DNA from 2 places in the Lactobacillus amylovorus DSM 20531 genome. Region 1 is predicted to be linked to the other one. Evidence: a T-box and tRNA genes for the amino acid it is inferred to sense, from the RefSeq annotation. Region 1 holds a T-box; the other holds one or more tRNA genes.
What was found. A T-box is a leader RNA that pairs with one kind of tRNA and senses whether it is charged. The one in region 1 lies ahead of leuS (leucine--tRNA ligase), so its partner is inferred to be a tRNA-Leu.
Positions count from the first base shown of each region.

Region 2: it encodes a tRNA-Leu, which carries the amino acid that the T-box ahead of leuS (leucine--tRNA ligase) is inferred to sense. The anticodon was not compared.

Region 1 is NZ_CP017706.1:638,177-649,135, reverse strand. Features, by position in the region: gene cydB (cytochrome d ubiquinol oxidase subunit II) at 1-816, shown strand, start outside; gene cydD (thiol reductant ABC exporter subunit CydD) at 818-2,536, shown strand; gene cydC (thiol reductant ABC exporter subunit CydC) at 2,526-4,274, shown strand; gene LA20531_RS03280 (polyprenyl synthetase family protein) at 4,279-5,259, opposite strand; gene LA20531_RS03275 (prenyltransferase) at 5,333-6,232, shown strand; gene LA20531_RS03270 (NAD(P)/FAD-dependent oxidoreductase) at 6,252-7,463, shown strand; gene LA20531_RS03265 (phosphatase PAP2 family protein) at 7,517-8,179, opposite strand; T-box leader at 8,243-8,426, shown strand; gene leuS (leucine--tRNA ligase) at 8,469-10,883, shown strand.
Region 2 is NZ_CP017706.1:1,616,257-1,627,215, reverse strand. Features, by position in the region: gene pcrA (DNA helicase PcrA) at 1-2,225, opposite strand, end outside; gene LA20531_RS08370 (glycoside hydrolase family 73 protein) at 2,311-2,958, opposite strand; tRNA gene LA20531_RS08365 (tRNA-Leu) at 3,045-3,129, opposite strand; gene LA20531_RS08360 (SprT family protein) at 3,211-3,666, opposite strand; gene LA20531_RS08355 (glycosyltransferase family 32 protein) at 3,663-4,361, opposite strand; gene LA20531_RS08350 (oligosaccharide flippase family protein) at 4,364-5,794, opposite strand; gene LA20531_RS08345 (CDP-glycerol glycerophosphotransferase family protein) at 5,798-6,949, opposite strand; gene LA20531_RS08340 (calcium-translocating P-type ATPase, PMCA-type) at 7,040-9,727, opposite strand; gene nadE (ammonia-dependent NAD(+) synthetase) at 9,902-10,732, opposite strand; gene LA20531_RS08330 (nicotinate phosphoribosyltransferase) at 10,729-10,959, opposite strand, start outside.

The DNA.
Region 1 (10,959 bases):
ATGTTTGCATCATTCCCATATTGGTATGCTTCATTGTTCTCAGGCTATTACCTGATCTTGCTTATTATCCTTGTAGGTTTAATTATTCGTGGTGTTTCTTTTGAGTTTCGTGCCAAGAGCCCTGAGCCACGTAAACCATTTTGGGATAACGCAATGGCCATTGGTAGTTTTATTGCACCTTTCTTTTTAGGCGTGATGTTTATTTCGATGATTAAAGGGATGCCACTTGATGCTCACGGCGATATGACTGCGCACTTCTTTGACTACTTTAACTGGTTCTCAATTGTCGGCGGTATTGCTTTAACTTTGTTAACATATTTGCATGGTTTGAACTATATTGCTTTAAAGACTAAGGGCGTAATAAGTGATCGTGCACAAAACTACTCTAAAGCTCTTTACTGGGTACTTTATGTTGGTGAAGTTATCTTTGCACTACTTTTATTGTTCCAAACTGACTTCTTGCAAGTACACCCAATTTTGACCTTGCTTTGCTTGGCTTTGATCGTGGGCTTTTCAGTAGCAGGTCATGTAGCTAACTTTGTTAACAAACAAGGCTGGGCATTCTTCTTTAGTGGCTTGACCTTGGTGTCATTAGTTGCTTTGATTTTCTGTGGATTATTCCCAAGAGTCATGATTTCATCAATCAGTAGTAAATATGATTTGATGATTCAAAGCGCATCATCATCTAATTACACATTAATTGTGATGACGATTGCTACAATAATTTTAATTCCATGTATTTTGGCTTACACAATTTGGTCATACTGGATTTTCCGCAAGAGAATTGAAATGCCTGCAATAGGAGAAGGATATTAATATGATTGATCAACACCTTTTTAAACTTGATGGTGCTGGTGTAATTGTTAGAAGGCTTGCAGTGCTTGAAGTTCTGCAAGCCTTTTTGATTATTGGTCAAGCTCTATCGTTAAGTATGGTTCTGACTATTCTCTGGCAGGGAAAAAAGCTGAACTGGCTGTACTTACTGCTATTTGCGCTTTGTTTTACTGGTCGGCAGTTAAATGAGTGGTTTCAGGATAAAATGCTGGGCCATTATTCCAACCAGGAATCAGAAAAGCTGCGGCAGAAGTTATTAAGCAAAGTTTTTAATGAAGGTCAGGCTTTAGTCCAAAAGCAGGGAACAGGCAGTTTAATTACTATGGCGCTAGATGGAATTGATGAAGTCCGCAATTACATTAAACTGATCTATAACAAAGTTTTAACGATGATGATCGTGCCAGTTTTGCTTTTTATTGCAATGCTCTTCGTCAATTGGCAATGTGCGCTGATCTTATTAATCATGTACCCACTAATCGTACTGTTTATGATTATTCTGGGACATGCGGCACAAGATAAGGCGATTAAACAATTTGGTAATTTCCAGATATTGTCTAATAACTTTATTGATTCATTGCGCGGAATTGATACATTGAAATACTTGGGCTTGAGCAAGCGCTATTCCACCAGTATTTTTCATTTAAGCGAAAACTTTAGACGTAAAACTATGGCTGTTTTGCGTGTCGCAATGTTATCGACGTTTGCACTAGATTTTTTTACTACTTTATCGATTGCTGTGATTGCCGTTTATCTTGGATTTGATTTGTTAAATGGCAAGATTACGCTTTTCCCAGCTTTAGCGATTTTGATTTTGGCGCCAGAATATTTTTTGCCGATTCGTAATTTTGCCGGTGATTTTCACGCAACCTTGAATGGAAAAAATGCTTTTCATCGGATCAATGAATTGATCAAGGCGCCAAAAGAGCCGGTAGAAGAATTGCAATTAAGTCAATGGAGTCAAGACGACCAACTAACAATTAAAGATATGAATTTTAAATATGAAAAAGGCAGTAAGATAGGTCCTGTTTCGTTAAATATTCATGGCTATGAAAAAGTTGGCGTAATCGGAATGAGTGGCTCGGGTAAGTCAACTTTGATTAATTTGCTTAGTGGCTTTTTAACTCCAAAAAATGGTGAAATTACAATTCAAAAACAAGATGCGAAAACATTAAACATACCTAACTGGCACAAACAATTGATTTATATTCCACAGAATCCCTATGTTTTCACTGCAAGTTTGCGTGATAATGTTGCCTTTTATACTCCGGGGGCTTCTGATGATGAAATTAGGCAAGCAATTCATGTAGTTGGTTTGGATGATTTGGTAAAGGAACTACCGGATGGTTTAGATACGATTATCGGTCAAGGCAAGCGTGTCTTATCTGGAGGACAAGCACAAAGAATTGCTTTGGCCCGTGCCTTTCTAGATCAACAACGTAAAGTCATGATCTTCGATGAGCCTACAGCCCATCTGGATATTGAAACTGAAGTTGACTTGAAGAAAAAAATGTTGCCACTAATGAAAGATCATCTAGTGATTTTCGCTACGCATAGGCTGCACTGGATGAAAGAGATGGATTATATTTTGGTAATGGATCATGGCAAATTGGTGGAACAAGGAACCTTTGACGAACTGGAAAAGAAAAATGGCTACTTTGTCAAATTGATAGAAAAGATGAGAGGCGATCATGATGAGCAATAAAATTCTAATTATTAAAGCGTTAAAACATGATCGCTGGGTAAAACCATTTTTACACCGTTACAAAAAGACATTAATTTTAGCCATTTTCTTAGGGATTTTAACTTTTGTCTGTGGTGCAGGCTTGATGTTTTGTGCAGGCTTTTTAATTAGTAAATCTGCCACACGTCCAGAAAATATTTTGCTGGTATATGTGCCAATAGTTTTAACAAGAGCGTTGGGAATTGCTAGACCAACGATTCAGTATTTTGAAAGAATCGTCAGCCATAATTGGGTTTTACGAATGACATCTAAGTTTAGACAAAAGATGTATGATGCCTTGGAAAAAGACGCGGCATTATTCAACAGTAAATATCAGCTGGGGGATGTTTTAGGATTGCTCTCAGATGATATTAGTCACATTCAAAATCTTTACTTACGGTCAATCTTTCCGATGTTCGTAGCCTGGGGACTTTACGCTATTATTGTCATCAGTCTAGGTATTTTATCGCCACTGATGGGCTTGTGGATGCTAGTTACCTTCGGTTTAATGATTTTTGCAATTCCTATTTGGTCAATTGTGATTAATGGAGCACGGCAAGATTATGAAAAAGCTGCACAAGACAAGCTCTACGTTGACCTGACTGACAATGTCATGGGTGTAACCGATTGGATGCTTGCTGGCAGAAGTCAGGAATTCTTACAGTTGCACGTTGATAGTCGAGAAAAATTATTGGACGTTCACCAAAGGATGAAGAAGTTTGAACGCTTCCGAAATTTCTTGATGCAGATGCTCTTTTTGCTGATAGTTATTAGCTTAATTATCTGGGGTGCAGCTAAATTTGGTGGTCAGCAGAGTCTATTAACTAACTGGATTGCAGCCTTTGTTTTGGCGGCCTTTCCACTCAATGAAGCTTTGGCCGGTTTACCAACGGCAGCACAGGAAACAAATGTTTATCAAAAGTCATTAGTTAGATTGAATAACCTACCTGATCCTGATCAAAAGGTAAAAGAAAAGGCGCTGTCAATTGCAGCACCATATAATTTAACTATTCAGAATATTCACTATACTTATCTACATACTAAGAAAGAAATCTTACGTGGCATTAATTTAAATATTCATGCTGGTGAAAAGATTGCGATCTTGGGTAAAAGCGGAGCAGGCAAGAGTACTTTGGCTGCCTTATTAAGAGGTGATCGAAAGCCAACTGAAGGACAAATTGATTTGAATGGTATCGATGTTACAAAGTTTGGCGATCAAATGCCGAAATACTTTAGCGTCATTAATCAGAAGCCATATTTGTTCAACACGACAATTGCTAATAACCTACGCTTAGGTAATAAAGAGGCAAGTGATGATCAACTCTGGGATGTACTTGACCGAGTAGGTTTGAAAAAGACGATTGAGGCTTTACCTGAAAAGCTGGAGACGCAAGTAGAAGAAGCGGGATTGCGCTTTTCTGGTGGTGAGCGGCACCGCTTATCTTTAGCTCGTATTCTTTTGAAAAATACGCCTATCGTTTTGCTAGATGAACCAACCGTAGGTTTAGATCCAATTACAGAGCAAGCTGTCATTGAAACTTTTATGAAGCAACTGAATGGTAAAACTTTGATTTGGATAACTCACCATTTGCAAGGTATTGAAAAAATGAATCAGGTTATTTTTATCGAAGACGGTCAGATTGCCATGCAGGGTACGCCAGAACAATTGTGGCAAAATTCACGTTATCGTGAATTGAAAAAAGCCGATCAAGGACTTTGATCGACTAAAAGCTGCGTGTTAACAGCGTGTTAGGTAATTTCTTAAGTAATAAAACAGCAGGATTAGGTTTAAAAATGGCTAAGTTATCAATTGCCTTTTGCGCATATTGACGGGCTAACTTGTGACTATCGTCAATAACAGTGCTGTCTAACAGAATACTTTGTACTTTTTGCATATCTGCTAAAGTCATTTGGCGTTTCTTGTTAAGTAAAGGTAGCAGCTTATTTCTTAGTGCAGGTTGGTTTAATGCAAGCAAAAGTGGCAGAGAATAGACTCCAGTGGCTAAATCCTCTAGCGTTGGTTTGTTTAACTGCTTGCCACCGCTGTAATCAAGAATGTCATCGACAATTTGAAAGGCAATGCCTAAGTTTTCACCAAATTGTGCTAGAGCACTGCTTTGATCGATATTGCCACCAGCAAAATGGGCACCTTCTTCAGCGGCTAAACGGAAGAGAGCGGCGGTTTTACCTTTGATATCACCAAGATAGTCATCTAGTGTCTGTTTTAGATTAAAACGTTCAGCCATCTGACCTAATTCCCCGTTTAAAATCTTGCGCATCGTTTGCGCATTGCGGGCGAGATATTCATTTTCATCAATGGCGTTAAGCATCAAGTCGAAGAAGTCGGTAAAGAGTAAATCGCCAGTATAAACGGCTACATCTTTACCAAAAGCAGCTTGAATGCTTACGTTGCCACGGCGTTCGTCGGAGTCATCAATGATATCATCATGAATCAAAGTGGCCATGTGTAAAATTTCGATGGATGAAGCTAACTTGATAGTTTGCTTGTTAGCTTTGCCCACTGCATGAGCTGCAAGCAAAAGCAGACTAGGTCGTAAATATTTGCCACCGTTATCTGCCATTTGCAATAAAGCAGTTTGCAGGCTCTTGTGTGGTGTCTTGATGGTCTTCTGAATGAATTGGTTGACCTCTTCAAGCTCACTGGCGATCAGAGGATATTTTTTCCATGGTTTAGAATTATTCATTGATGAGGTTCCTTAACTAAATAAAACTATAATTATTATAAATAATTAGACATCTTTGAGAGGAAGTGTCTTGATGTCAATAAGTACATTTTTAGAATTGGTAGAAATCAAGGCGAAACCGGCTAGCGTGATGCCGTTCTCGCTGGGATTATGTTTCAGTGCATATTATTATCATTCCATTAACTGGGGCGTATCAATTGTCTTCTTCATTGCCATGTTTATGTTCAATATGGTAGTAGATATGTTGGATAATTATAATGACTATTATCACGCAGATAGTAAATCTTACCAACAAAAAACTAACATTATTGGTCGAGAAAATATCGATCCTAAGTTAGTCAGAAATCTGATTATCAGCATGACACTAATTTCAGCTGCTATCGGAATTTGGCTAGCTTCACAAACCGGTTGGGCAGTTCTATGGATGGGTCTCTTCTGTTACTTTATTGGTTTTGGTTATTCATCTGGTCCACACCCGATTTCAAGTTTGCCCTTAGGTGAGTTAGCTTCAGGCTTTACTATGGGCTTTATGATTGTACTGCTGAGCGTTTATCTGAATGCTTATCAGGTCTTTGCTTGGAACTGGCTTAGTGTTGGCCAAGTCTTCTTGTTGGCTCTAGCTGACGAGTTATGGATTTCTAATTTAATGCTAGCCAACAACATCTGTGATGCGCAAGAAGATGAAGACAATCATCGCAAGACAATCGTACACTTCATTGGTAAAAAAGCCGCATTGACTGCTTACAGTATGAAAAATGTTTTGGCATTTTTAGTCATCATTGTTTTACCATTTTTGAAAATTGCACCAGTCACTGTCTGGTTAACAGTTTTAATTGTACCGTTTGTTTATAAGCAAAACAAATTACTGTTACAAAAACAGGTAAAAACTGAAACGTTTATTTGTGCAGTCAAAACGCTATTAGTAGGTGCTTTAACTTATTCAATTACTTACATCATTGGCGTTTTGCTTTAGCTAGAAATCGAGGATTATTATGAAAACAATCGTTGTTTTAGGTGCAGGGTATGCAGGTTTGAAAACTGTTATCGCTTTACAAAAGAAATTGCACAAAGAAGTAAAAATTATCCTAGTTGATCAAAATCCATACCACTACGAAACCATGCGACTCTATGAGGTTGCTTCAGGCAGTTATCCATATACGAGAATGTCTTATCAGTTAAGTGATGTGCTTGATAAAGATATGACTGAATTAATTGTCGATCGAGTAGAAAAGATCAACATCAAAGAAAAGAACGTTGAATTAAAGAATCATGCACCGCTTAGCTATGACTATTTGGTAGTTGGCTTAGGCTGGGTCTTAAACGATATGGGCATTCAAGGTGCTAAAGAAAATGCTTTGCCAATGAGCAATGTTAAGGAAGCACAAGCAATTCGTGATCATATTTATGCAGAAATGAAAGCATATCGTGAGGATAAAGATAAAAAGCATTTGTCAATTGTGATCTGCGGTGCTGGCTTTCAAGCAATCGAATTAGCAGGTGCCTTAGCCGAAGCACGTCCACGCTTTGCCAAAATGGCCGGAGCAGATGCTAAGGACATTACGATCAAGATGCTGGATGGTTCGCCAGCTCTTTTGCCAATGTTCCAAGGTAAGCTCTTAGATTATGCACTGGGTTTAGTTAAGAAAAATAGTATTGAAATTATTAATCCAGCCTTTGTGCAAGGAGTTTCAGATCATTCCGTTTTATATAAAATGAAAGATTCTGATGAAATCAAGGAAATCCCAGCAGGTACTAGAATTTGGATGATGGGCTTCAGCGGCAGCCCTGTGATTGAGGCATCAGGCTTTAAGAATCGTCGTGGCAGAGTAATGGTCAGCGATCATTTAACTGCTCCTGAAAGTGATGATATTTACCTTCTGGGGGATGTTTCCAGCGTTATGGTCCCTGGTAAAAAGTGGCCATGGCCAAATACAGCTCAAATGGCTCTTTCAATGGCAAACTATGCTGCTAAGGATATTAGAAGCCGCATAAACGGCCAAGCAAGACCTTCAAAGTACGTTTACCATGATTTAGGTGTAGTTGTAGCAGTGGGTGAAACTAAGGCTGCAGGTAAGGCAATGGGCCACGGATACAAAGGATATATGGCTTCAGCTTTGAAGAAAATAATCATTGATAAGTCATTGATGGAAACTGGTGGTTTAAAGGAAACATTATCAGTTGGTCGTTTTGACTTGTATCATTAAAAGAAAAACGAATGCAAAAAAATAAGCATCAGTTGATGCTTATTTTTTATCGCTTATTTTCGTTTGTGCTCCATCATTTTTGGCTCAATGTAGAAGTGGTACAAGAATGAATAACCAAGTAAGACAAAGGTGATTCCTTCGATCCAACCACCAAACACATCTGATGGGTAGTGAACGTGAACGAAGATTCTAGTGTAGCCAATCAAGATTGGAAATAGTGCCCAAATGATGATCAACAATGTTTTCCAGAATTTGCTTTTCACGAGCAAAATAGTCAAAATAATTAAAACTCCAAACAGTGCTGCACTACCAACTGAGTGACCAGATGGGAAACTGTAGCCATCCGCATAAACCAGGTGGTGGACAATTGGACGATGCCGTTGAACGGCATGTTTGATGATCCAGTTGTAAGCGTTAGCGCAGATCATTATCCCCGCCGTGAAAAACGCGTAGGCGTATTGCTTAAAGACGATTAAAATGATGAATAAAATAATAGTTTCAATCGTGATTACGTTGGTGTTACCTAAATTGGTAAAAGTTTTGGCAAAAGCAACGTTAGCCGGATTTGTGTTGCAAACCATACTAATTACTGCGTTGTCAAAACTATGGATAAATTGTGAGCTTGATGAAACTAAAATCGCCCACGCAGCATAGATGACCACAAAAATAGCACCTGGGATTAAGGTGTCTCTTGGTGGATTTTTTGTATTAATCAAAAAGTGCACCCCTCTTGTAATTTTTAGCATTTGTGGTAAATTATAATCATTATCTATAAGAAAATAAAGGTCAGGAAGTATTAGTAAGGATATTTTTTCAGAGAGAGGCTGGTTGCTGCGAAGCCTTAGAATAAAATTACGAACTCGTCCTGGTATAAGAACCTATCGTTGCCATCCGCGTTAAGGAGCAAATTAAGTGTCACATTATGTGAAACTTAGGTGGTACCGCGATTATTTCGTCCTATGATTTAGTTCATAGGGCTTTTTATTTTGCAAAGGAGTAAATGATTTGTATAACCACAAAGTAGTTGAAAAGAAATGGCAAGATTATTGGGCAAAGCACGATACTTTTAAGACAGGTACTGATCCCAATAAGAAGAATTATTATGCATTGGATATGTTCCCATTCCCATCTGGTAAGGGACTTCACGTTGGTCACCCAGAAGGATACACTGCAACTGATATTGTTTCTAGAATGAAGCGTGCACAAGGCTACAACGTGCTTCACCCAATGGGTTGGGATGCATTTGGTTTGCCAACTGAACAATACGCTTTAAAGACTGGTGAAGATCCAGAAGTTGTTACTAAGAACAACATTGCTAACTTCAAGCGTCAATTGAACAAGTTAGGTTTCTCGTATGACTGGGACCGTGAAGTTACCACTTCAGACCCTAACTACTACAAGTGGACTCAATGGGTCTTTGAACAAATGTACAAGAAGGGCCTCGCATATGAAGCCGAAGTTCCAGTTAACTGGTCACCAGATTTAGGTACTGTTGTTGCAAACGAAGAAGTTATCGATGGTAAGACTGAACGTGGTGGTTACCCAGTTTACCGTAAGAACATGCGTCAATGGATGCTTAAGATGACTGCATATGCAGACCGTCTTTTGGAAGACCTTGATGGCTTGGACTGGCCAGAACCAGTTAAGGAAATGCAAAGAAACTGGATCGGCCGTTCAGTTGGTGCTCAAGTAACCTTCAAGATTAAGGGCAGCGACAAGACCTTCGATATCTTTACTACTCGTCCTGATACTTTATTCGGTTGTTCATACACTGTTCTTGCTCCAGAAAACAAGTTGGTACAAGAAATTACTACTGATGCACACAGAGACGAAGTTAATGCCTACATCAAGAAGATTGAATCAAAATCAGACCTTGAAAGAACTGACTTGAACAAGAACAAGACTGGTGTCTTTACTGGTGCTTACGCAATTAATCCAGTAAACGGCAAGGAAGTTCCAATCTGGATTTCAGACTATGTTTTAGCAAGCTACGGTACAGGTGCCGTAATGGCAGTTCCTGCCCACGATGATCGTGACTACGCTTTTGCTACCAAGTTTGGTTTACCAATTAATCCAGTACTTAAAGGCGGCGACATTACTAAGGAAGCCTTCACTGAGGATGGTCCACACATTAATTCAGAATTCTTAAACGGCTTAAACATTGAAGACGCTAAGAAGAAGATGGTTGACTGGCTTGAAGACCACAACTGTGGTGAAAAGAAGGTTAACTACAAGCTTCGTGACTGGGACTTCTCTCGTCAACGTTACTGGGGTGAACCAATTCCAGTTATTCACTGGGAAGATGGTGAAACTACTCTTGTTCCTGAAGACCAATTGCCACTTCGTTTGCCACATGCAACTGACATTAAGCCATCAGGTACTCCAGAAAGTCCATTAGCTAACTTGACTGACTGGGTAAATGTAGTTGATAAAAACGGTAGAAAAGGTAAGCGTGAAACTAACACTATGCCTAACTGGGCAGGTTCAAGCTGGTACTACCTTCGTTATGTTGACCCACACAATGATAAAGAATTAGCTGACTATGACTTACTTAAGCAATGGCTTCCAGTTGATCTTTACATTGGTGGTGCAGAACACGCCGTTCGTCACCTTCTTTATGCAAGATTCTGGCACAAGGTTCTTTACGACTTGGGTGTTGTTCCAACCAAGGAACCATTCCAACGCTTGTACAACCAAGGTTTGATTTTGAAGAACCACGAAAAGATGTCTAAGTCTAAGGGGAACGTTGTTAACCCAGATGACGTGATCGATGAATACGGTGCAGACTCACTTAGAATGTACGAAATGTTCATGGGACCACTTGATGCATCAATCGACTGGGACGACAATGGTCCAGCTTCAACTAAGAAGTTCTTAGACCGTGTATGGCGTCTATTCGTTAACGACCTTGACCTTAAGGCAATTCCTCAAGAACGCATTGTTGATAAGAACGATGGCGAACTTGATAAGGTTTACGCCGAAACTGTTAAGAAGGTAACTGAAGACTTTGATGCACTTCATTTCAACACTGCTATTTCTCAAATGATGGTCTTCATCAATGCTGCACAAAAGGCTAAGACTATTCCACGGGAATACGCAGAAGGCTTCGTTAAGCTTTTGGCGCCAGTTGCTCCACACATGATGGAAGAAATTTGGCAAATATTTGGTCATGATGAATCAATTACTTACGCTAAGTGGCCAACTTACGATCCAGCTAAGTTAGTTGAATCAACTGTTGAAATCATGGTTCAAGTCAACGGTAAGCTTCGTGGCAAGTTCCAAGCAGCTAAGGATGCTGACAGAAACGACGTTCAAAAACAAGCTATGGCACTTCCACACGTTCAAAAATTCTTAGAAGGCAAGGACGTTAAGAAAGTTATCGTCGTACCAAACAAGATCGTTAACATCGTAGCTAAATAAGTTAAGTTTTTCCTAAAAGAACAATAAGTTTTATACTTATCGCTTAAATTGCGTGATAATTAATTAGTTAATACTT
Region 2 (10,959 bases), 980 kb from region 1:
AACGCAGCCAAAAGTCTCTTAATGCCCTTACCTGGAAAGGCAATATCAAGTTCCATGTCTTCGCCAGTGCCATTGACCTTGGTTACTACGCCGCGGCCCCAAGCTTTGTGTTCTACTTGATCACCAACGCTCCAGCCCTTCTTTTCGGCACCGACAGCACCGCTGGCTTTTTTAGCAGTATAAACTGTGGCACGAGCACGTTCTGCCTTTCTAGCAAAAGGAGCAGAAGTAGCCGCAAAGCTGGACTTGATAAAACTGCCTTCGAGCTTTTCATTTTCTTCTTTATGAAGGTCCTTAGAATCAATTTCATCCAAAAATCTTGAAGGCGGATTGTTCTGCATTCTGCCGTACATCATACGTGAGTAGGCATTAGTTAAGAACAGTTCTTGCTTGGCACGGGTAATACCAACATAAGCCAAACGTCGCTCTTCTTCTAATTCATTATCGTCCATCATTGATCTTTGCAATGGGAAGAGGCCATCTTCCATGCCGATCAAGAAGACAACTGGGAATTCTAGACCCTTAGCAGCGTGCAAAGTCATCAAGGCTACTTGGTTATCGTCTTCGTCTAAATCGTCTTGGTCGCTTAAAAGTGATACTTCAGCTAAGAAGTCGCTTAGTGGATTAGAATCGTCTTCTTCAGGTTCGTAATGATCGTCAAAACGTTTGGTTACAGATAAGAATTCGTCCAAGTTCTCAAGACGTGTCTCAGATTCAATGGTATTTTCAGCCTTTAAAGCATCAGTATAATCAAAGTCTTCTAAGATTTTTTCGGTTAAACCGGTAACGCTACTAGTTTGCGCATAAGCAATCGCATCCCTCAGCTTTGCGCCAAAGTCGCTCAACTTCTTAGCAGCTCGCGTACTAATTGGACTTTCTGCCACATGGTCCATCGCATCTAAAACGGTGTAGTGGTTGTCATCAGCAAATGTTAACAACCTATCCACAGTTGCAGCACCAATTCCACGCTTAGGCGTATTGATGATGCGGTTCATGCTCATCGTATCGGCAGGGTTAGCCACCAACTTCAAATAAGCCATGACATCCTTAATTTCTTTTCTGTCGTAGAACTTGTGACCACCAACAATTTGGTAAGGAATGTTTGACTTAACAAAAGCTTCTTCGACTGTACGCGATTGGGCGTTAGTTCGATAAAGAATGGCAAAATCCTTGTAAGAACGGTGCTTGTCCTTAACTTCTTCTTGGATCTTGGAAATAATGTAGTGCGCTTCATCATCGCCGCTTTGAGCTTGGTAGTAAGTAACCTTTTGTCCTTCGCCTTGATCAGTCCACAAGTTCTTGTCCTTGCGGTTTTGGTTGTTCTTAATCACTGAGTTAGCGGCAGACAAAATGTGGCCAGTTGAACGGTAATTTTGTTCTAGCTTGACGGTTCTTACGCCATCTTTTTGGTAATCATGCTCAAAGTTCATGATGTTTTCCATATTAGCGCCACGCCAGCCGTAAATTGACTGATCAGCATCCCCAACAACGCAGATATTCTTATATTGGGCAGCCAAAGCATGACACAATTGGTATTGTGCTTCGTTAGTATCCTGGTATTCGTCAACCAAAATATAGCGGAACTTGTTTTGGTAATAATGCAGCGTTTCTGGATCTTTTTTAAACAAAACCAAGGTCTGCATGATCAAATCGTCAAAATCCATGATTTGATCTCTGCGCAATCTTCTTTGGTATTCCTTGTAGATCTTGGCCGCCATCTTTTCAAAAGGTGAAGAAGCAGTAGTTTCAAATGCTTCTGGATCAAGCAAGTCGTTCTTACCGTTAGAAATTGCAGCTAAAACGCCACGTGGGTCGTACATCTTAGGATTAATGTTCAAGTCCTTTTCGATGTGCTTCACCAAAGTCAATTGTTCAGCTGAGTCCGCAATTGAAAAGTTGTGGCTGTAGCCAATCTTTTCCGCATCCCTACGCAAAATTCTGACGCAGAGGGCATGGAAAGTTGACATCCAAATATTCTCGGCAGCTGGGCCAAGCAACTTTTGTTCACGTTCACGCATTTCAGTTGCGGCTTTGTTAGTGAAGGTAATGGCCAAAATATTCCATGGTGCCACTTGATTTTCTTCAACTAAGTAAGCAATACGCCTTGTCAAGACAGAAGTTTTGCCTGAACCCGCGCCAGCAACAACCAAAAGCGGACCTTCGGTCGTCTCGACAGCTTTCTTTTGTTGCGGATTCAAACCAGCTAAGATAGATTTTTCGCTCATTATTGTCTCCTTCACAAAAAATAATTCATTAATGCAACTTAAACATTATACCAAAAAAGCAACGAACATTCGTTGCTTTAAAGATTTACTTATCATATTTTTCGAGGTCAAATTGTTCAATTAAATTAATCAATTTGTCAGCATAATCCGGATCGGTTGCGTAGCCATCGGTAACCAAAGCCTTGGCCTGCGTCTTATAATCCTTTGACGCTAAAACGTGCTTATATTGGTCGTGGTTCCACGTTGTCCCGTTTTGGAATAATCTAGCATGGGCACGAATAGAAGCCTCGTATGAGTCGTATATTTGGAAACGCGCCTTCACAGTTACCCACTTGTCCTTAACGTATTCTTTTGTCGTCATCACGGCCGAAGTATTCGGGTTAGTCCCCTTAACGCCGAATAAGTTGTTGTACTTTTGCGATAAATCGCTTTGGCCATAGTTACTTTCAAGGCAGGCCTGAGCAATCGTGATACTTGGCAAAAGATCATAAGACTTGTCGACCTCACGCGCAATTGGCCCGATCTTTTTAATAAAAGCTTTTCTTTGTTTAAGTAATTTTGCCTGTTCTTGCTGGCGCTGCAACTGCGCTTGTCTGATCTGCTCAGATTGAATTGCATAGCGTCTGTAGTAACGAAAGCCCACGAAGGCAATCAGCAACACAAACAAAATAATAAATACGCGAACAACTAACTTTACACTTTTTGGTATTCTTGATTTACGCTTTTTTGCCATAATTCCAATTCCTTTAATCCATTAATTAAAGTATACCCGAAAAATATATAAAAAAAAGAAGTCGCTCACTGCGACTTCTTAATTTGTGCGGGCGAGAAGACTCGAACTTCCACGATCTAAAGCGATCACAAGATCCTTAGTCTTGCGCGTCTGCCATTCCGCCACGCCCGCGGAACAGTAACTATAATAGACTAAATTCGAGTGATGTGCAAGTAAATTTCGAAAATAATTTAATTTTATTTATTATTTTCTTTAAAAAGTACGCGCTAAACGCAAGCGCCCCTTGCATTTGCCACACCTATAGCGGATCGTATTTATTCTGCGCATGCGTGGATATTTTAGCCCGCAGTTTTCACAGACATAAAGATATTTATATTTTTTCCGGCGTCTTAAACCAATATCAGGTGCGTAGCGACTGCCACCTACCCTATTAAGCAGAATTTTAAAATCGCGATCTTTATGCTGGTAGCCTAGCCCCATTAAATGCAGATGGTAGTGACACAGTTCATGTTTAATAATGCCCACCAAATATTTTTGATTTTTTGCTTCTAAAAAATGCGCATTAATTTCAATATGATGGTCATCTAAATGATAGCGGCCACCCGTTGTTCTCATCCGGTGATTAATTTTCACCATATGCAAAAAGGGACGATGAAAATAGTCCCTTGAAATTTGTTCTGTTAATTTTTGTAATTCTTCTTGTCTCATCGAATCCACTTCGCATATAAACCGGCACCTTTTGGCGTATTAATGTGGCGCTTCAAATCCGTCACGATCTTATGCTTAAAAGAGTGCTTGCCGTTCATCCAAGTTCCTGTAAACAAGTGAATGCTCTTAGAATCCGCCGATGGATTGCACAAAACGCCATCAGGATAAACGTGGATGTCCTCTTTTAACATTTGCTCCTTATTACCAATCTTTAAACCATATTTATCAATCAACATGTCGGTCACAGAAACACTGTTGACCCCAGCCATTTGATTGTTGACGTCGTATTCAAAGTTGCGGTCCTTATAGTAGTCCAAAATGTCCTGCATGAAAGGATGGCCCTTTTCTGCGCCAAAAATTGCGGCAGACAAGTAGTCATTATTTTCAAAGCCGATAAACGCACGATCATTTAACAGCGGCGTTAAGTCGCACACTACACGCACATCAGTATCCAAATAAATGCCGCCCTGTTCATAAATAGCTTTGGCACGAATATAGTCGGACACAAAGGCCCATTTTTTAGCTTGATATGCCTGTTCAATATATTTATTTTCATGCATATCAAAGTTGTCTTCGTTCCATTCCACAAATTTAAAATCAGGCAAATTCTTTTTCCAAGTCGCAATACATTCTTGGATGATCTTGCTCTTCGGATTATGCCCGACCCAAACATAATGAATCATTTTTGGAATCATTTTTAACCTCGTTTAAAGAAATTTTTGACTAGCTTAATAATATCTTCGTTGAAGTCCAGCTTTAATAAGAACATCAAGGCCACGTAAATGACAAACATGATGATTGATTTAACTGCCATGTTGAAAAAGGCTGACGAAATAAAGTTAGGCATGAACATCCCAACAGCTAAGGTAATAATAGCAATCAATATATACTTGGGTACATCGTGAAAGACGTAAGTAAATTTGTAACCATCGCGTACTACCCACAAACGCAAGACCAAAACTACGGCTTCCGTAATTAAGATAGCGATCATGGCACCCATAGCGCCGTAATGACGATCAAGTAGATAACTTAAGATAATTTCTAAAATAGCCCCAATGACTACAGGAAAAGCATAGTCCTTATCGCGGCGATTGGCCAAGGCAAATTGGTTAGCAAAGACACCACCGGTTGGAATCATGATGATGGTTAAAGTAAACCAAAACATCAGCGGTGTCATCGGAATATACTTATTGCCAAAGAAGAACGGTACGAATTGCTTGGTATTAGCCATAATGATCACGGCAAACAAAGTACCGAGCATGACGGTTGCTTCAAGCGACTTTTTCATGACGACCTTTTGGGCTTCTTTACCTTCACTAGCCATCTTAGGCATGATAACCAGGGAAATACTGGTGATCACGCCCAAGATCATGTTTGAGATGCGCTGCGAGTTGTCATAGAAAGATACTTGCGTTGAACTAGAAAAAAGGCCCAATATTGGCTTATCCAACGACGTATAAATCTGCGTCGCAATTTGCGGGATCATCAACGTACCGATTGCGATTGCGGTTTTCTTGAATTTGTAAAAATGAGCCACAGGGTTACCCACGTAACGGTAAATGTCAAGCCAAAAGACAAATGACCCCAGCATCGTTGACACTGACATGATCAGTAAATACTTCCACAAGTCAGCTGGTGATTTTACCCAAAGCAAAATCAAAACTACACTGACCAGCTTTACTGCCGTATTTTTCAAAACAACGCGGCCGAAGTCGGCTAGCCCTTGGAAGAACCAAGAGATATCGACCTGCGCTGAGATCAAATATGGCACCATGAGTAAAATGTAGAACCAGTATTGTACATGAAAAACGGTCGTTACAAAAACGGTAATGGCAATCGTAATTAAACCGGCAATACCTTGAAAGTACCACAAGCCCCAAAAGGCTCTAGTCAATTCTTCCGGCGTACCATAAGTCCGCGTACGCGAAATCGTTCGCATCCCTACATAAGAAACTGACAGGATACAAAAAATCATCAAAAACTGCACAGTGTTGTTAACACTACTGTAGATCCCATAAGTTTTTGGCCCTAAGACTCTAGACAAATATGGCACCGTAATCAACGGGACCAAAACAATGAAAATCTGATAGATCGCGTTATAAAGAATATTTAAAAACGTTTTGCGCATATTCTACCCTCTATATTCCTGCGTCATATATTTAAAGACTTTTTCGCAATATGGGCCCTTCACTTGGCTGGTCAAATGCAGCCAGTAAAGCCTACGGTTAGCAATTTGCTGGTTATCCAAATGATCAAGATTATCAATCAATTCTTGTTCTGAATTTACGCTAATTCCTGGCGTAATTTCACTGTATGGTCCCATCAATAGGCCACGTGTTTTTTCATATTGCTTAAGGAAGTTGGTAACGAACACGATTGGCTTGTTCAAGTGCAAGTAGTCGAAGTAAATTGATGAGAAGTCAGTCATCAAAAAGTCGGTGTCACCGAGCAGTTCGTACAAGTCGTAGTCATGTTCAAACAAGTAATCGTTGTTTAAAAAGGCAATGTTGGAATAGCTACTTTTGAATGCACTAAATAGGCGCATTTCGTAGGGATGCAATTTTACAATCAAATATTGATGACGCTTCTTGAGCTCTTCATTTAACTTTTTACCATCAAAATCTTCAAAGGCAAAGAAGTTGCCTTCCTTGATCTTGTCCATGATGGTTTTATCTTCAAGCTCGTATCTAAAGGTTGGCATGTAGATGCCGATTTGTGCTTGCTCATCTTCAGTATCAAACAAGTCTTGCAAGAGTTGCTTTTTAGAAATTACTGGCGAATCTAACAAGTCCAATCTAGGAAAACCAATTTTTTGGTACTTCTTAGTTTCAATTGCCATGCAGGCACTCATCAAGGTCTCGTATAAATCAGAACTTGAAGCAACGATATCCGCATTCTTATGCCACAACTTTTCATTACGCTTGTTGTCACGGTACTTGGTATTGTTGGCCATGATGCCCATTCTTTTCAAAGGTACGCCATGCCACAATTGCACATTGATCTGGTGCTTGCGTACCTTAAAAGGCTGGTGCGTAGTGACTACGTAACGCGCTGCCCCGATCTTTTGCCAAGTTTGCCACTTAAGGTGAGATGATGGCCATGGCTCTACCAACGTAGTGTTAAATTCAGGGTGGTTAACTAAGAGCCATTTGTAAAAAGCATAACCGTTTGAGCCAGAACGACCCGAACCGTTTAAAACCACAACCGTATTGTCTTCCATCGTAGTAAATCTGCTTAGAAACTTCATCCACGCTAAATAAAGACGAAATAAAAAACTTTTCATTAACATAAACTTCCTTAAAATAATCTTACTTTTAAGCATAATAAAAAAGCTTGAGCAAACTCAAGCTTTTTTCTCTATTTTTGCCAAACTTTATTCTTTTCCCATTCTTCTTTGAACAAATTTGACGATTTCGACAATTAAGATCATGCAGATACCAGCAACTAGAATTACTAGCCATTGATCACCGTCAAGTTCAGTTACGTCGAAGAACTTAGTCATGAATGGCAATTCAACAGCAACCATAATCAAGGCTGAGATAATAATCGCACCGTTGAACCACTTGTTGGCAAATGTGTGCTTTCTGAAAATTGATTGGTGAATGAACTTAGAGTTAATTGCGTGGAATAACTGAATCAGTCCCAAAGTAAGGAAGGCCATGGTCAAGGCATCCCCATGTTTCATAGCAACATTACCTACGTGCGGACCAACATGAAGGCCAATTTGGTAAGCACCTAAAACTAAGATACCTTCCAAAACACCTTGGTAAATAATGGAGCTAGCTACACCGCCGCTGAAGAAGTTAGAATTCTTACCACGAGGCTTACGTTTCATAATCCCGTCTTCAACTGGTTCAACACCTAAGGCAATAGCTGGCAAAGTATCAGTTACCAAGTTGATCCAAAGCAGTTGCACTGGAGCCAAAATGTCCCAGCCAAGCATGGTCATCATGAAGACTGTCAAAACTTCACCAACGTTACAACTCATCAAGTACAAAATAGCTTTTTGAATGTTACTAAAGACTTTACGGCCTTGCTTAACAGCTTCAACAATCGTAGCGAAGTTATCATCGGCTAAGACCATATCACTGGCACCCTTTGATACTTCAGTACCAGTGATCCCCATACCGATACCAATGTCGGCTTGCTTCAAACTTGGGGCATCATTAACACCGTCACCGGTCATGGCAACGATCTTGTTGTTTGCTTGCCATGCCTTAACGATTCTTACCTTGTGTTCTGGAGAAACACGGGCATAAACGCTGTAGTCGCCAACGTGCTTAGTGAAGTAGTCATCGCTTAATTTATCAAGTTCAGCACCGGTTAAAACGCGCTTGTCTTGACCTTTTTCAATAATCCCCAAACGTTCTGCGATGGCTTGAGCGGTAGTTTGGTGGTCACCAGTAATCATCACGGTTCTAATACCAGCGCTCTTAGCTTCGGCAACAGCGTCCTTAGCTTCGCCACGTTCTGGGTCGATCATGCCGACAAGTCCAGCGAAGATCAAATCTTGTTCAACGTTGTCAGTAGATGGATCATCATAAAGTTCATCAACGGTCTTGTAAGCCAAACCCAGCACACGCAAAGCTTTCTTGGCCATATTCTTGTTAGTTTCAAGAATATTTTTCTTGTCTTCATCGGTGATTGGTTCAATCTTACCGTTAATATCAATCTTAGTAATACGCTTCAAAAGCATATCAGGAGCACCCTTAACGGCAACATAGTATTTATCACCATCTACGTTAACAGTACTCATCAATTTACGTTCTGAATCAAATGGTACTTCTTGGACACGCTTGTACTTTTTAAGCAAAGTTTCTACGTCAATACTTTGATCGAAGGCAAATTGAATCAAAGCAGTTTCGGTTGGGTCACCTAAAAGGTTACCACCGTTTTCAATTTGAGTATCGTTGGCCAAAACCATGGACAAAAGTGCAGGATTAGTTTCGCTAATCTCGTCGCTGTCGTCGTGAACTGCGCCGTCATGGAAGACCTTTTCAACGGTCATTCTGTTTTGAGTCAAAGTACCAGTCTTATCTGAACAAATAATGTCGGTAGCACCCAAAGTTTCAACGGCAGGCAATTTTCTAACGATTGCCTTATGTTTAGCCATCGTTTGGGTTCCTAATGCCAAAATAATCGTAACAATAGCTGGAAGTCCTTCTGGAATTGCAGCTACGGCAAGTGATACGGCAACTAAGAACATGTTAATCATCAAAGTAGAATTACGGTCGGCTGGATTTGCTTTTAACATACCAACGGCAAAGACAATCACACAGATTGCCAAAATCATGATGGTTAAAGTCTTACCCAACTGGGTTAAGTTCTGCTTCAAAGGAGTGTCAGTTTCATCGGCATTGTTAAGCATTGTAGCAATCTTACCAACTTCGGTGTGCATCCCCGTGCTAACTACAATACCTTCACCACGTCCGTAAGTAACGTTAGTGTTGGAATATGCCATGTTCACACGGTCACCCAAAGCAATATCATCGCCAGATAAAGTCTCAATCTTCTTTTCAACTGGGACAGATTCACCAGTCAAGGCAGATTCTTCAATCTTCAAACTACTTGCCAAATTCAAACGCAAGTCAGCTGGAACAACGTCACCGGCTTCAAGCAAAACGATGTCGCCTGGTACCAATTCGGTACTTGGAATCGTAATGATTGCGTCGTTACGCCGGACATGCGCTTCCGGCGTGGCCATATCCTTTAGGGCTTCAATCGCAGCTTCACTTCTTGCCTCTTGAAAGACACCTAAAATGGCGTTCAAGATAACAACGATCATGATGATTGCTGCATCGGTCCATTCTTTAGCAACTACACCGGATAAAATGGCGGCGATGATCAAAACAATGATCATGAAATCCTTGAATTGATCGATGAAGCGCATAAACATGCTCTCCTTCTTTTTAGCAGCTAAAGCATTGGGACCATACTTTTCAAGTCTGGCTTTGGCTTCGCTATCGCTTAGTCCGGCATCGAGGGATGTTTTTAGCTCTTTTTCCACATCGGGTACTGACTCGGTGTAATATTTCTTAGCCAATTTAGTTTCCTCCTTAATATAAACAAAAAGAGACTTACATGCTTGTAGCACATAAGTCTCACAAATTAAGATAAACCCAGAAGTATAATCGCTTCGGCTGTTGGATTTATCGCAAGCAAATTGCCGTTACTCCCTTATGACAAGTTTATTATAAGAAAATTTTTAAACTTTCACAAGTTTTAGCGAATAATTTTACTTTTTGTAGAAATCATCGAAAACAGTAACTGGCAAATGACGCTTGTGTTTACTCTTGTTCCATAATTTTTCAATTTGGTTAGCAGCATTGTCAGAAACTTCTTTTCCTTCAAGGTAATCGTCAATTTCCTTGTAAGTTACACCAAGTGCAACTTCGTCCGGCAAGTCTGGCTTTTCTTCTTCAAGGTCAGCAGTAGGTGCCTTTTCGTAAAGGTGTTCAGGACAACCTAATTCTTTCAAAAGCATCTTACCTTGACGCTTGTCTAAACGGAACAATGGAGTCAAATCGGCAGCACCATCACCATACTTAGTGTAGAACCCACAGAAGTTTTCAGCGGCGTGGTCAGTACCTACAACTGCACCGTTGTTAGCACCAGCGATAGCGTATTGAACGACCATTCTTTCACGGGCCTTGATGTTACCCTTGTTAAAGTCGGTAATCTTTTGACCAGTTGCTTCAACTACCTTAACCATGGCGTCAACTGGTTCCTTGATGTTAACGATCAAATCTTGATCTGGGTGTTGAAACTTAACAGCATCAGCCGCATCATCTGCGTCAGCTTGAACACCATATGGCAAACGAACAGCGATAAATTGGTAAGAATCATCGCCAGTTTCCTTACGCATTTCTTCAATTGCCATTTGGCATAACTTACCAGTCAAAGTTGAATCTTGACCACCAGAAATACCTAAAACGTATGACTTAAGAAATGGGTTAGCCTTCAAGTAATCCTTTAAGAAATCGATTGAACGTCTGATTTCCTTCTTAGGATCAATTTCAGGTTGAACATGTTCATAAGCAATAATTTCTTTTTGTAATTCTCTCATCGACCAATACTTCTTTCTCTAATCTTACGACGAATGTCTTGGATAAGGTCCATTTTACTTTCGTACAAGTTTTGTGACAAGTCTACTGGGTATTCTTGTGGATTCAAGCTACGCTTGTATTCATCCCATAAGCCATCAAGGTTGTCAGCACAGAACTTCTTAATTTCATCAAGGCTAGGTTGCTTGTAAACGAGCTTACCTTCCTTAAAGATATCGTGCAAAAGCGG